One region of the Bacillus infantis NRRL B-14911 genome, then DNA from elsewhere that is predicted to be linked to it. Evidence: a T-box and tRNA genes for the amino acid it is inferred to sense, from the RefSeq annotation. Region 1 holds a T-box; the other holds one or more tRNA genes.
The links. The T-box of region 1 lies ahead of argS (arginine--tRNA ligase). A T-box ahead of a tRNA ligase gene usually reads a tRNA of that ligase, here a tRNA-Arg.
Positions count from the first base shown of each region.

Region 2: it has a tRNA-Arg gene. The T-box ahead of argS (arginine--tRNA ligase) is inferred to sense a tRNA for this amino acid. The anticodon was not compared.

Region 1 covers NC_022524.1:207,029-212,284, forward strand. Annotated here, with positions in the region: gene N288_RS01200 (PadR family transcriptional regulator) at 1-194, opposite strand, end outside; gene N288_RS01205 (sulfite exporter TauE/SafE family protein) at 317-1,174, shown strand; gene argS (arginine--tRNA ligase) at 1,211-2,896, opposite strand; T-box leader at 2,955-3,167, opposite strand; gene N288_RS01215 (FtsW/RodA/SpoVE family cell cycle protein) at 3,224-4,396, opposite strand; gene N288_RS01220 (hypothetical protein) at 4,924-5,256, shown strand, end outside.
Region 2 covers NC_022524.1:1,452,501-1,457,756, reverse strand. Annotated here, with positions in the region: gene N288_RS07505 (SLC5/6 family protein) at 1-758, opposite strand, end outside; gene N288_RS07500 (spore germination protein) at 775-2,121, opposite strand; tRNA gene N288_RS07495 (tRNA-Arg) at 2,266-2,339, shown strand; gene N288_RS07490 (hypothetical protein) at 2,541-2,660, shown strand; gene N288_RS07485 (hypothetical protein) at 2,684-2,944, shown strand; gene N288_RS07480 (pyridoxamine 5'-phosphate oxidase family protein) at 2,937-3,359, shown strand; gene N288_RS07475 (HAD-IA family hydrolase) at 3,406-3,981, opposite strand; gene N288_RS24255 (putative bifunctional diguanylate cyclase/phosphodiesterase) at 3,981-5,256, opposite strand, start outside.

The DNA.
Region 1 (5,256 bases):
TGCCAGTAGGAAGTGACAAACCCTTTTGCCTCCAGCCGCTTGAGAGCCGGATATAGAGTTCCTTCATTCATGCTGTATGCTTCATCGCTTTTTTTGCGGATTTCCTTTGTCATTTCATATCCATAGCTGTCTTTTTCAGAAAGAAGGGATAATAAAAGAATATCGATGCTTCCTTTTAACAGTTCTTTATCCACGAAGGGTACCTCCAGGTTCATTTGTTTACATTGTACTTCAATGTACATTGTATTACAAGGTAAAGGGCGAAAGGTAATGAAATCAGTTACAATGGGTATAGAGATAACAAAGGAGTTTTTATATGGAATATTTACTATTTTTATTGCTGGGCGGAGTGATCAGCGTCCTCTCCGGCTTCTTTGGAGTAGGAGGAGGATTCATCCTGACGCCTGTTCTGCTATTGATCGGGTTTGCGCCCCTTGAGGCGATTGCAACCAGCCTTTTTTTCTCAATAGGCACTTCACTGTCAGGTATAGGCGCCCATTTCAGGCTGAAAAATATCCTTTGGAAGGAAGGGGCAATACTCGGGGTGAGCGGTATGCTTGCCACCCAGGCCGCAAAGCCGCTGGTGCTGTTCCTAAGTGAAAAAGGCCTGGATGCAACCGTTATCCCGGCCTGCTATATTGTACTGCTCTCCTATTTCGCGTTCACTATGTTCCGGCAGGGAAAAAAGACCGGTGAACAGTCCCGCGAGGGCAGGCCATCCCTGGCTGGAATGCTGCTGATCGGATTTTCAGGCGGTTTTGTCTCTGCCGCTTTAGGAGTGGGCGGAGGGTTCATCATGGTTCCCCTGTCAATCGCCTTTCTGGGACTGCAGCCGAGAAAGGCAGTGGGGACAAGCCTGTTTGCTGTCCTTCTGATTGTCAGCACTGGATTCCTGTCGTATGCATCTGCTGTGGAGATCAGTTATCTGACTGCCATCCTGCTTGTTGCCGGCGGCCTTGTCGGATCCCAGGCCGGCGCATGGCTGACCAATTTTTATAAAAATAAGGACATCAGCCTGCTGCTTTCAGGATTGTATATTGCGACTCTCCTAAGCGTCGTTTTCAAGCTGGTCCATCACAATCTGATCGGCATTGTCCTGCTGAGCCTATTTATTACTTATTTCTTTTTCCTGTCACTGTCGAAGATCATCAGGAAGAAGGAAGCGGAGGCATAGAGGCAGGAGGGGAGGGCGCTTTGCCCTCCTCTTTTTTTACATTTTCTTTGGCGCCGCAATCCCAAGCAGCCGCAGCCCTTCTTCAAGGACAAGGGATACAGCCCGGACCAGGCTGAGTCTTGTCTCAAGCCCCGGCGTATCGTCCAGTATCCGGATCTGCCCATAATATTTATTGAAGCTCTGTGCCACATTGATGATATACTTGGCAATCACTGAAGGCGAATAATGCTTATGGGCTTCTTCAATCTTCCCGGTAAAGAGGCTGAGCTGCTTGAGCAGATCCCAGCTGTAAGGGTCGCTGAGCCCCTGCTCCATCCTGCCGGCTGTCCCGGCCTTTTGAAGGATGGAGCTTGCCCTTGCATTTGTGTACTGGATATAAGGGCCGGTCTCACCTTCAAATGTAAGCATTTCTTCCAGAGAAAAATCAATATGGTTGAGGCGGTCATTTTTCAAGTCGTGAAAAAGGACTGCTCCGATGCCGACAGCGGCAGCGGTTTCTTCCTTCTGCTCAAGAGAAGGATTCTTGCGGCAGATATTCTCATAAGCAAGCTCGACCGCTTCATTCAGAACATCCTCAAGCAGGACGACCCTGCCTTTCCTTGTCGACATTTTCTTGCCGTCCTTCAGATAAAGCCCGAAAGGTATATGATGCATATTTTCTGCCCACTGAAAGCCCAGCTTTTTCAGAACAAGCTTCAGCTGCCTGAAGTGGACGGACTGCTCCTGGCCGACGACATACAGGCTTTCAGAGAAGCGATAGGTTTCTTGCCGAAAGATGGCTGCGGCCAGGTCGCGGGTTGCATAAAGGGTTGCTCCATCCGATTTTTTGATCAGGCAGGGTGGGAGGCCATGTTCTTCCAAGGTGACCACTGCTGCTCCCTCGGATTGAGTCAGGAGGTTCCGGGACTGCAGGAGCTCTACGGCTTTTTCCATTTTATCGTTGTAAAAGGCCTCTCCGTTATAGGAATCAAAAGAGATGCCCAAAAGTTCATAGATCCGGTTGAACTCTTTTAATGATTCTTCCCTGAACCAGCTCCATAGCGCAAAAGCCTCATCATTACCCCGTTCAAGCTCCCGGAACCAGCGGCGCGCTTCGTTTTCGAGATCAGGATCTTTCTCTGCCTCCTCATGGAAACGGATGTAAAGCTTGAATAGTTCAGCGATCGGCTTTTCTTTTACAGTGCGGGGGGTGCCCCATTTCTTATAGGCGGTAATCAGCTTGCCGAATTGGGTTCCCCAATCTCCGAGGTGATTGATCCTGATAACCTCATAGCCGCATTTTTCAGCTATCAGGCTGATGCTGTTCCCGATAACGGTTGAACGCAGATGGCCCATTGAAAACGGCTTGGCAATATTGGGGGCTGAGAAATCAATAGTGATAGTCTTTCCTGTGCCTACGCTGCTATTGCCGTATAGGGAGCCGGCTTCAAGAAGGGACTGCAGGATCTCCAAGCCAACTTTCTCCTTCGAGAAGAAAATATTCAGGTACGGGCCGTGTGCTTCTGCCTGGTCAATGAGGCTGTGCTGCAGCTTTCCGGCGGCTTCAGCAGCGATTACTGCCGGGGCCTGCTTCATTTTTTTGGCAAGGGTGAAGCAGGGAAATGCCAGGTCGCCGTGCGCCGTATTCTTTGGCACTTCAATCAAGCCGGCAAGCTCAGCAGCTGTAAGCCGGTCTTCAAACAGTTCCCAAAGCGCTTCAGTAAAGATTGCTTTCAGTTTGATCATGGGATCTTTCTCCTTCTTGTTGATGTAATTGAACACAAAAAAGCCCGCCTCTTATAAAAGAGACGAGCCTGTTATACCCGCGGTGCCACTCTGATTGTCCATAGGACCTCTTGACATGATAACGGGGGATGGCCCCGGCAGGACCTACTTTGACTTTCGGCCCGGCATCTCCTAAGTGCGCTTCATAAAAGGGTCCCTGCAGGCTTTCACCATCCCTGCATCGCTTCAGGGGACGGCCCTTTACTACTCTCTTCATCATTGATTGACTATATCGCTGCGTTGAATATTACACGTATTATATCCTATTGTATAAAAATTGCAAGATTATTGTGAATCGGATGAAAACATATAGGTTTTATGATGGAAGCGGATGCTGAAGATCAAGCCCATCGCAAACATATTTCCCATCAGCGAGCTTCCGCCATAGCTGATGAAGGGAAGCGGTATCCCTGTGATCGGCAGCAGCTGTATGGTCATGCCGATATTCTGGAATACATGGAACGTAATCATACTGATGATCCCTGTACAAATATAAGTATTATAAGGATCCTTGGTTTCCATAGCCGTCTTGGTCAAATGATAGATTAAGAGGAAAAAAAGGCTGATGACGACGCTTGCCCCAAGGAAGCCATATTCCTCTCCGATGACGCTGAAGATGAAATCGGAATGATTATCGGGGATATTGACCTGCCTGTCGCCGACCCCTTTCCCTGTTATAAGGCCGGAGCCAATAGCCTGGAGCGAGCGCAGCAGCTGAAGGCCGGCAGACTGCCCATAGCTCTCGGGATCGAGCCATGAATAGATCCGGTCAAATTGATAAGGATCGACCTTTAAATATTTTTCAATAACGTCAGGCGCCCAAATGACCAGGTAAAGGACGCTGGCGGCAAAACCGATGCCTGCGCTGTAGATGGGCAGCAGAATCTTCCATGAGATCCCGGAGACGAAGATGATCCCAAGCATGATGGCAATGATGACGAGGGCAGTTCCCAAGTCCTGAACAAGGATGAGGCCGAGCGGCAAAGCGGTCACAGCACCAAGCTTGATCAAAAGATAAAAGTCGGTCTTCAGTGTTTTCTGGACGAATTTCTCGTGATGGGAGGCGATCAGCTTGCTGAGAGCCATGATCAGGAATACTTTAACAAATTCGGATGGCTGTATCGAACCGACGCCGGGGATGACAAACCAGCTTTTTGCTCCTTTGATTACGGGAGCGATGCTGTCAGGGGCGAGGGCAAGCGCGACAAGCAGGAGTATGCCGAAAGCATAGAGGATCCAGGAAAGCTTCCTGAATTGCTCACTGTCGAAATACATGGTCACGCCCGCGATGAAAGCGCCGACGCCATACCAGAAAATCTGCATCAGCAAGAAATTTTTATCATATTGCTGTAAGGTTTGGGCGCTGTAGATCGCTGTACAGCTGACTATGGCAAATAACAGCAGCAGAAAGCTCAGCGTCCAGTCGAAGCGGTCGGAAGGCTTAAGTGAACGATCCATTATAAAATACACCCTGTTTCATTTCGGTTTGGCCATTGTTTATATAATCCGCCCTGCTTCTAATACATCTGCAGGGGAGGCGGGTGGATTCTGGCGAAAGTCCGGATTAGTTTTTTAATTATAGAAAGCGGCTAATAGTATAGACGTATCTGCCAGGCAGATTGTTTCCTTTAAAGGATAATTTTTCAAACTTAATAGGAAAAATAGAGTTTTTATGGCGGTCATATTTTTGCTCAATCTGCTGAAGCTTTAATGGCAAATGAATGATCAGCGTCATTCTTGCATTGTGAAGTTCACCATAAATTGGAAAGTTACAGCGATTTATATTTTTATTAAAACTAAGAAGTTTTCAATGTTTTTTGCTAAAATAGGGATATTGTATCCGGACGGGCATGGCAGCTTAAGCGTGAAGCCAGGCTGTGCACTTTAATAGATCAGAAGATGCATTAAACTTCGACAACTGTTCAGCCCCGCGCTCCATCGGCTCAGAAATCATCTTTTTTCATTTTTATTCGGAGGTTCTGCTATTGAAAAAGAATCATAACAGCTCGCGTGATCTCATATATGTCCACTTAAATGAACAGGAAAATTACGTAATGTCTTACGGCATTGAATTTGAGGAGTTTGCCCGTTCACTGTCAGATGTAATGGCGAATCTCCTGCTGCTGAAGCATGGATTTGATGATGGGGAATTTAACCGGCATACGCTCCTGGAGTATGTTCCGTATGAAAAGCTGAATAAGCTGCTTTCTGATGATGTCTACAACTATGGCGACTTCTGCTGGATTGATTTTGAAGAACTTGACGGGCTGAACGAGCTGCCGGGCCAGACCATTGCAGAGTTATTGTATCTGGGACAT
Region 2 (5,256 bases), 1.2 Mb from region 1:
TCAGCACTCGACAGCCAGGGATATTCCAGATCGCCCACTCCTTCAAACCCAAAAGTGCCAATTGGAACGAAGTACGTGGTTGCTAGCACTGCTGCTCCTGCAGGCAGGGTCAGCAGAAAGAAGCGCGGCTTTACCTTCCCCTTCATGACTACATTGAAGATGACTAAATTTGCGTATCCGGAAAAGACATATGTTGCAGCAGATACTGACTTCCAGGTCGGCATTTGCCACAGGTGTGTCGCTCCCTCTTTAATGTCCAGCCAGCTCAGCGATCCGCTGAGATAAATTTTAACAAGAAGCAGCACAGCAAGCGGCCCGTTCAGAATGAGGATGATTTCCAGGAGGTACAGCACCTTTTCTGGCTTAGAAGAAGCCGCCCATACAACAAATAGCAGAAAGAAAAGCGCTATCTGCCATTTCTCCATGTCAGGATTGATAAATCTTTCTGTAATGTCCGTAAAAGCGTAAAGTGTGATCAGGCCAGATGCCAGCCAAATGACGGCCAGATATAGGATAAGCGGCTTCCCTGCCCAGCCGGGGATGAAAGAGTTCTTTAGAATCTGCGGCAGACTTTTTCCTTCAAATCTGCCCATTGCCCTTGAAAAGAAATAAGCTCCGATCACGCCAAGAGGCAAAGCAACCGCCATGGACATCACCGCTCCGCCAGTACGTTCCTCAATCAGCATCTTTGGAACAAAAACGATGATATTGGCAAGCATATTTAACAAAATCAGATAATAAAAATAACGGCTAGTCATTCGGACCTCCTCGCTTCTACTGTTTGCTGCCTTCGCCAAAAAACATTTTCAGATACGGCTTTCCGAAGCTGTCCAATCGTACGAGGAATAGAAGCAGGCCCATCAGGCCAATCACCAGGCCAATCATGCCGGTCATGGCAGCCAAAAGAAGGATGACATATTTCATGACCCTCATCGAGAAGCTCATTTCATTGATTGGAATCACAAAATTGGAAATGGCCACAGCTGAGACGATGATAATCATGATGTTGGACACCAGCCCTGCCTCCGTTGCAGCCTGTCCCAGAATCAATCCTCCAACCGTCGTTGCTGTCGAGCCGATCGATTTAGGGAGCCTGATGGATGCTTCTGTCAGCAGCTCCATCATAATCAGCATGAACAGCACCTCCAGATAGGAGGGATAAGGGACTGATGACCGGCTCCCCGCAATTCCCAGTGCAAGCTGGACCTGGAAGACTTCAGGGTTATAAGAAGTAATGGCCACGTAAAGTCCAGGGAGCAGCAGACTTATAAACAGGCCCAGATACCGCAGGGTGATCAGAAATCTAGAAACCCAATAAGGCTGATACAGGTCTTCCATAGAGCTCATAAAGTCGAAAAAAACGGCCGGCAGAATCAGGCCGAAAGGAGATCCTTCAATAAGGATGACTATCTTTCCCTGTGCAAGATTAAGGGCTATGCGATCAGTCCTCTCAGTGATCATGAACACAGGAAAGAGCGTTTTTTCCCGCGGCGTCAGCATTCTATGGATTTCCCCTGCTGACTGGACGATTTTCTGTGAAGCTTTGATGCTTTCTATTTTATCTTTTACCCCCTGCAGGATGTCTGCCTCAATCTTTTCCTTGTCATAGAGAAGCAGAAGGCCCAGCCCGGAAACAGAACCTATTTCATTTTCTTCCACCGTCAGGCTTGTCTTATGATAGCGGTGGCGGATGATATTTAGATTTGTACCCAGGTCTTCGCTCAATGCAGTCTGTGGTCCCTGGATGGTTGTTTCGACTGTTGCATCCTTGACTCCCTGGCTTATATATTTCTTTAGCTGCAGAACATAAAAAGTTTCCCTGAATAAGAGGATCGCCGAGCCCCTCATCAAATCCTTCAGAGCCTGCCCTCTGTCCTCAAGCTCACTGATACCGGACAGTGAACAAATATATTTTTTATATCCTGTTTCATCCTGCAGCTGGAAAAAAGGCTTTACAAGCTGCTCCTGGATTTTGTCAGTATCGCATATACTTTTTATATAAAATAAATAGACAGAAAAACTCGCCCCTTTTAGCTCCTGAACGGCTGTATCTGATGCATGGCCAGCCTTCTCCTTTAAAAAACGGAGGAGCTCTTCCCTTTTATTGCCGCCCTTGAACATCTCTTCACCAACCTACTTAAGAAATATCCACTATTGTCCCACTGCAAGGAAAATTCATGCAGAAAAAGCCTTTCAAAAAAAAACAGGATTTTTTTTCGATCATTATTGACCAACAGAGAAAAAGGTTATATAATAAATAACGTTGTCCCAGTAGCTCAGCAGGATAGAGCAACAGTTTCCTAAACTGTAGGTCGGGAGTTCGAATCTCTTCTGGGACGTATATAGTGAAAATGCCCGCTGCATATGCAGCGGGCATTTTTTATTGCTACTGAAAAAAAATCAGCCTGTTCGTTCTGAGGAAATATATCATTTTGCACCCCTCCCCCTTCCGTCAGCTGCACATTGAAATTCTCCTCCCGGTTTTTCACTTCTGAAAAAGGGTAATGTACTATTACACAATCATCAAGGAGGTTATATTCATGGCTGAAACAAATAAACACCAGGACAATGACTCAATTGAACAGGAAAAGAAGAAAGAACACAACAAAGATATCGAACCGCAAAGAGAAGGCTCCAAAACAGAAAAGAACCAAAAATAATCTCGTATAAGAGGTGATTTCGCATGGCAGGCGAAAAAGACGGAAAATACGAACAGCAGGATATGGACAACCCTGAACAATTTAAAACCGACAAAGAAAGCATCTACGATAAATTCAAGGAAGAGCAGAATGTTGATACCATTCCTCTTGAGGACTTAAAGCAGGAGCAGCACGAGGAGAAGATGGGGAGGAACACGAAAGATAATTCCTCAAGTGAAGAAAAGTATAATGCAGACTTCGAAACGATTGATAAAGATAAAATAGGAGGGGATTCTTATGACTAATAATGATGTGAAAGAAAAAGTGCTTAAAATCTTGGAAGATAATAAAATAGGAACGCTTGCGACTGTAAAAAGCAATAAGCCGCATACACGCTATATGACATTTTTCAATGATGAGCTGAAGCTTTATACTGCAACAAGCAAAGAGACCGATAAAACGGAAGAAATTGAAGAAAATCCGAATGTGCATATACTTATCGGATATGATGGCGAAGGGCTGGGAGATGCTTATCTCGAGATCGAAGGAAGGGCCTCTGTAAATGCTTCTGAAGAGCTCAAGGAAAAGGTCTGGAATGATCATTTAAAGCCATGGTTCGACGGTCCGAATGACCCGAATTATATCGTCCTTGAAATACAGCCGACAGACGTCAGGGTAATGAACAGCAAAGACAGCTCTTTTGAAGCTCTAGAATTATAATCTAATGAAATAGAAAGCAGGCAGCTATGCTGCCTGCTTTCTGTTTTCATTTAAATGCTTCCCATCCAATAACAGTCTCAAAATCTTCATAACGCGGCAAATAATAATCCGCGCCAGGTGTAGTATTCTGGAAAAGGCAGGTCCTGATGCCCAGCTCCTTCGCCGGAAGAATATCGAGTTCCCTGTCACCGATGGCAAGATCAATGCTGTTTTTGCCATGCAGATATTCATAAGAAGCTTTATGCGGCTTCCTGGGATATCCATCATCTCCGGCGACAAGATCGGCAAATAAAGAGGACATATTGTGATGCTCCAGGATGGCCAGCACATCCTCCCTCTCTTTATGTGTCATGATGACATTGCACCCGGCCCTTTTCAGCACATCCTTCACTCCTGGAAATGGCTGAAGATCCTGCGGCTTCAGACTTCTTGCCATCTTTCTTATATAGGAAATCTGCTCTTCCTTCAGGTTGTAATGGGTAAAGGCATGGGTAAAAGAAATCTTTAATTGAGACAGGATCTCTTCATGTTCTGCCTCTTCTCCCAGCACATCCTTCAGAATCCGTGTATAAGCGGGATATGTATCAAAAAGTGTACCGTCAAAGTCCCATAGAATATTCATTACTGCTCCTTTCCGGCTATTGCTTTGCTGCCGGCATTGATTGTATTCATAATCTGCTCAATCGGCTTTGGCCTGGAGAAGTAGAAGCCCTGCGCCTCATCACATCCGATTTCCATCAGGAATGACAGCTGCTCCGGGGTTTCAACGCCCTCGGCAGTGATTTGCATGCCAAGATGCTTGCCCATCGATACAATGGAAGCGACCAAAGCTTTATTATGTTCATCACTTTCCATCTGCTGAATAAAGGTTTTGTCTATTTTAAGCCGCTGGATCTGCAGCTCCTGGAGGTTGCTCAGCGAATTATATCCTGTCCCGAAATCATCGACGCTCAGCATCAGCCCAAGGTCAAGCAGCTGCATAAAAGCATCCCCTGCCGAATAGGCATCATTCATGGCCACCCTTTCTGTTATTTCAAGCTCAAGAAACTTCGGATCCAGGCCGGTTTCGTTTAAGATGCCCGAGACAGTTTCCACAATATCTTTTTGCAGGAGCTGCTTGATCGAGAAATTCACAGAAATGATATATTGCCTGCCATATTTTTCGTTAATAGCGGAAATTTCTCTGCACGCCTGCCGCAGGACCCAGCTCCCTATCTCGGATATGGAGCCTGATTCCTCAGCTATCGGGATAAATTCAGCCGGGGGAATAAAGCCGATTGAAGGATGCTTCCATCTCAGAAGCGCTTCAAATCCATTCACTGATTGATCGGATACTCTGATCTTCGGCTGAAAGTGTACCTCCAATTCATCCCGCACCAGTGCATGCTTTAAATCTTCTTTTAACGTCATCTTGCGGATGATGCTCTCATCCAGCTCAAGCGTAAAGATAAAATATGTATTTCTCCCTTTATCTTTGGAATTGTACATAGCTATATCCGCCTTTTTCATGATGTCATTAACATCTTTCCCATGCGTTGGATATAAGGCTATCCCGATGCTTGTTGTAATCACGATCTCGTGTTCAAGAATCTGGACAGGCTCTACAACCTTTTCAATCAGATCTGCTGAAAAATCATCCAGCTGCAGATTTTCCTTAACTGGCTTCAAAATGATGAACTCATCACCGCCAAGCCTGCCCACAATATCCTCGCTGCCCGAATTCTCTTTCAGCCTGGATGCAATTTTTTTGAGCAGATCATCACCGATATTATGGCCGAGAAGATCATTGACATGCTTGAAATGATCCAGATCGATAAAAACAACCGCAAACTGGATATCCTCTGCCATCCACTCCTCAATCGACTGCATGACCTTTCTCCTGTTCGGAAGCCCCGTC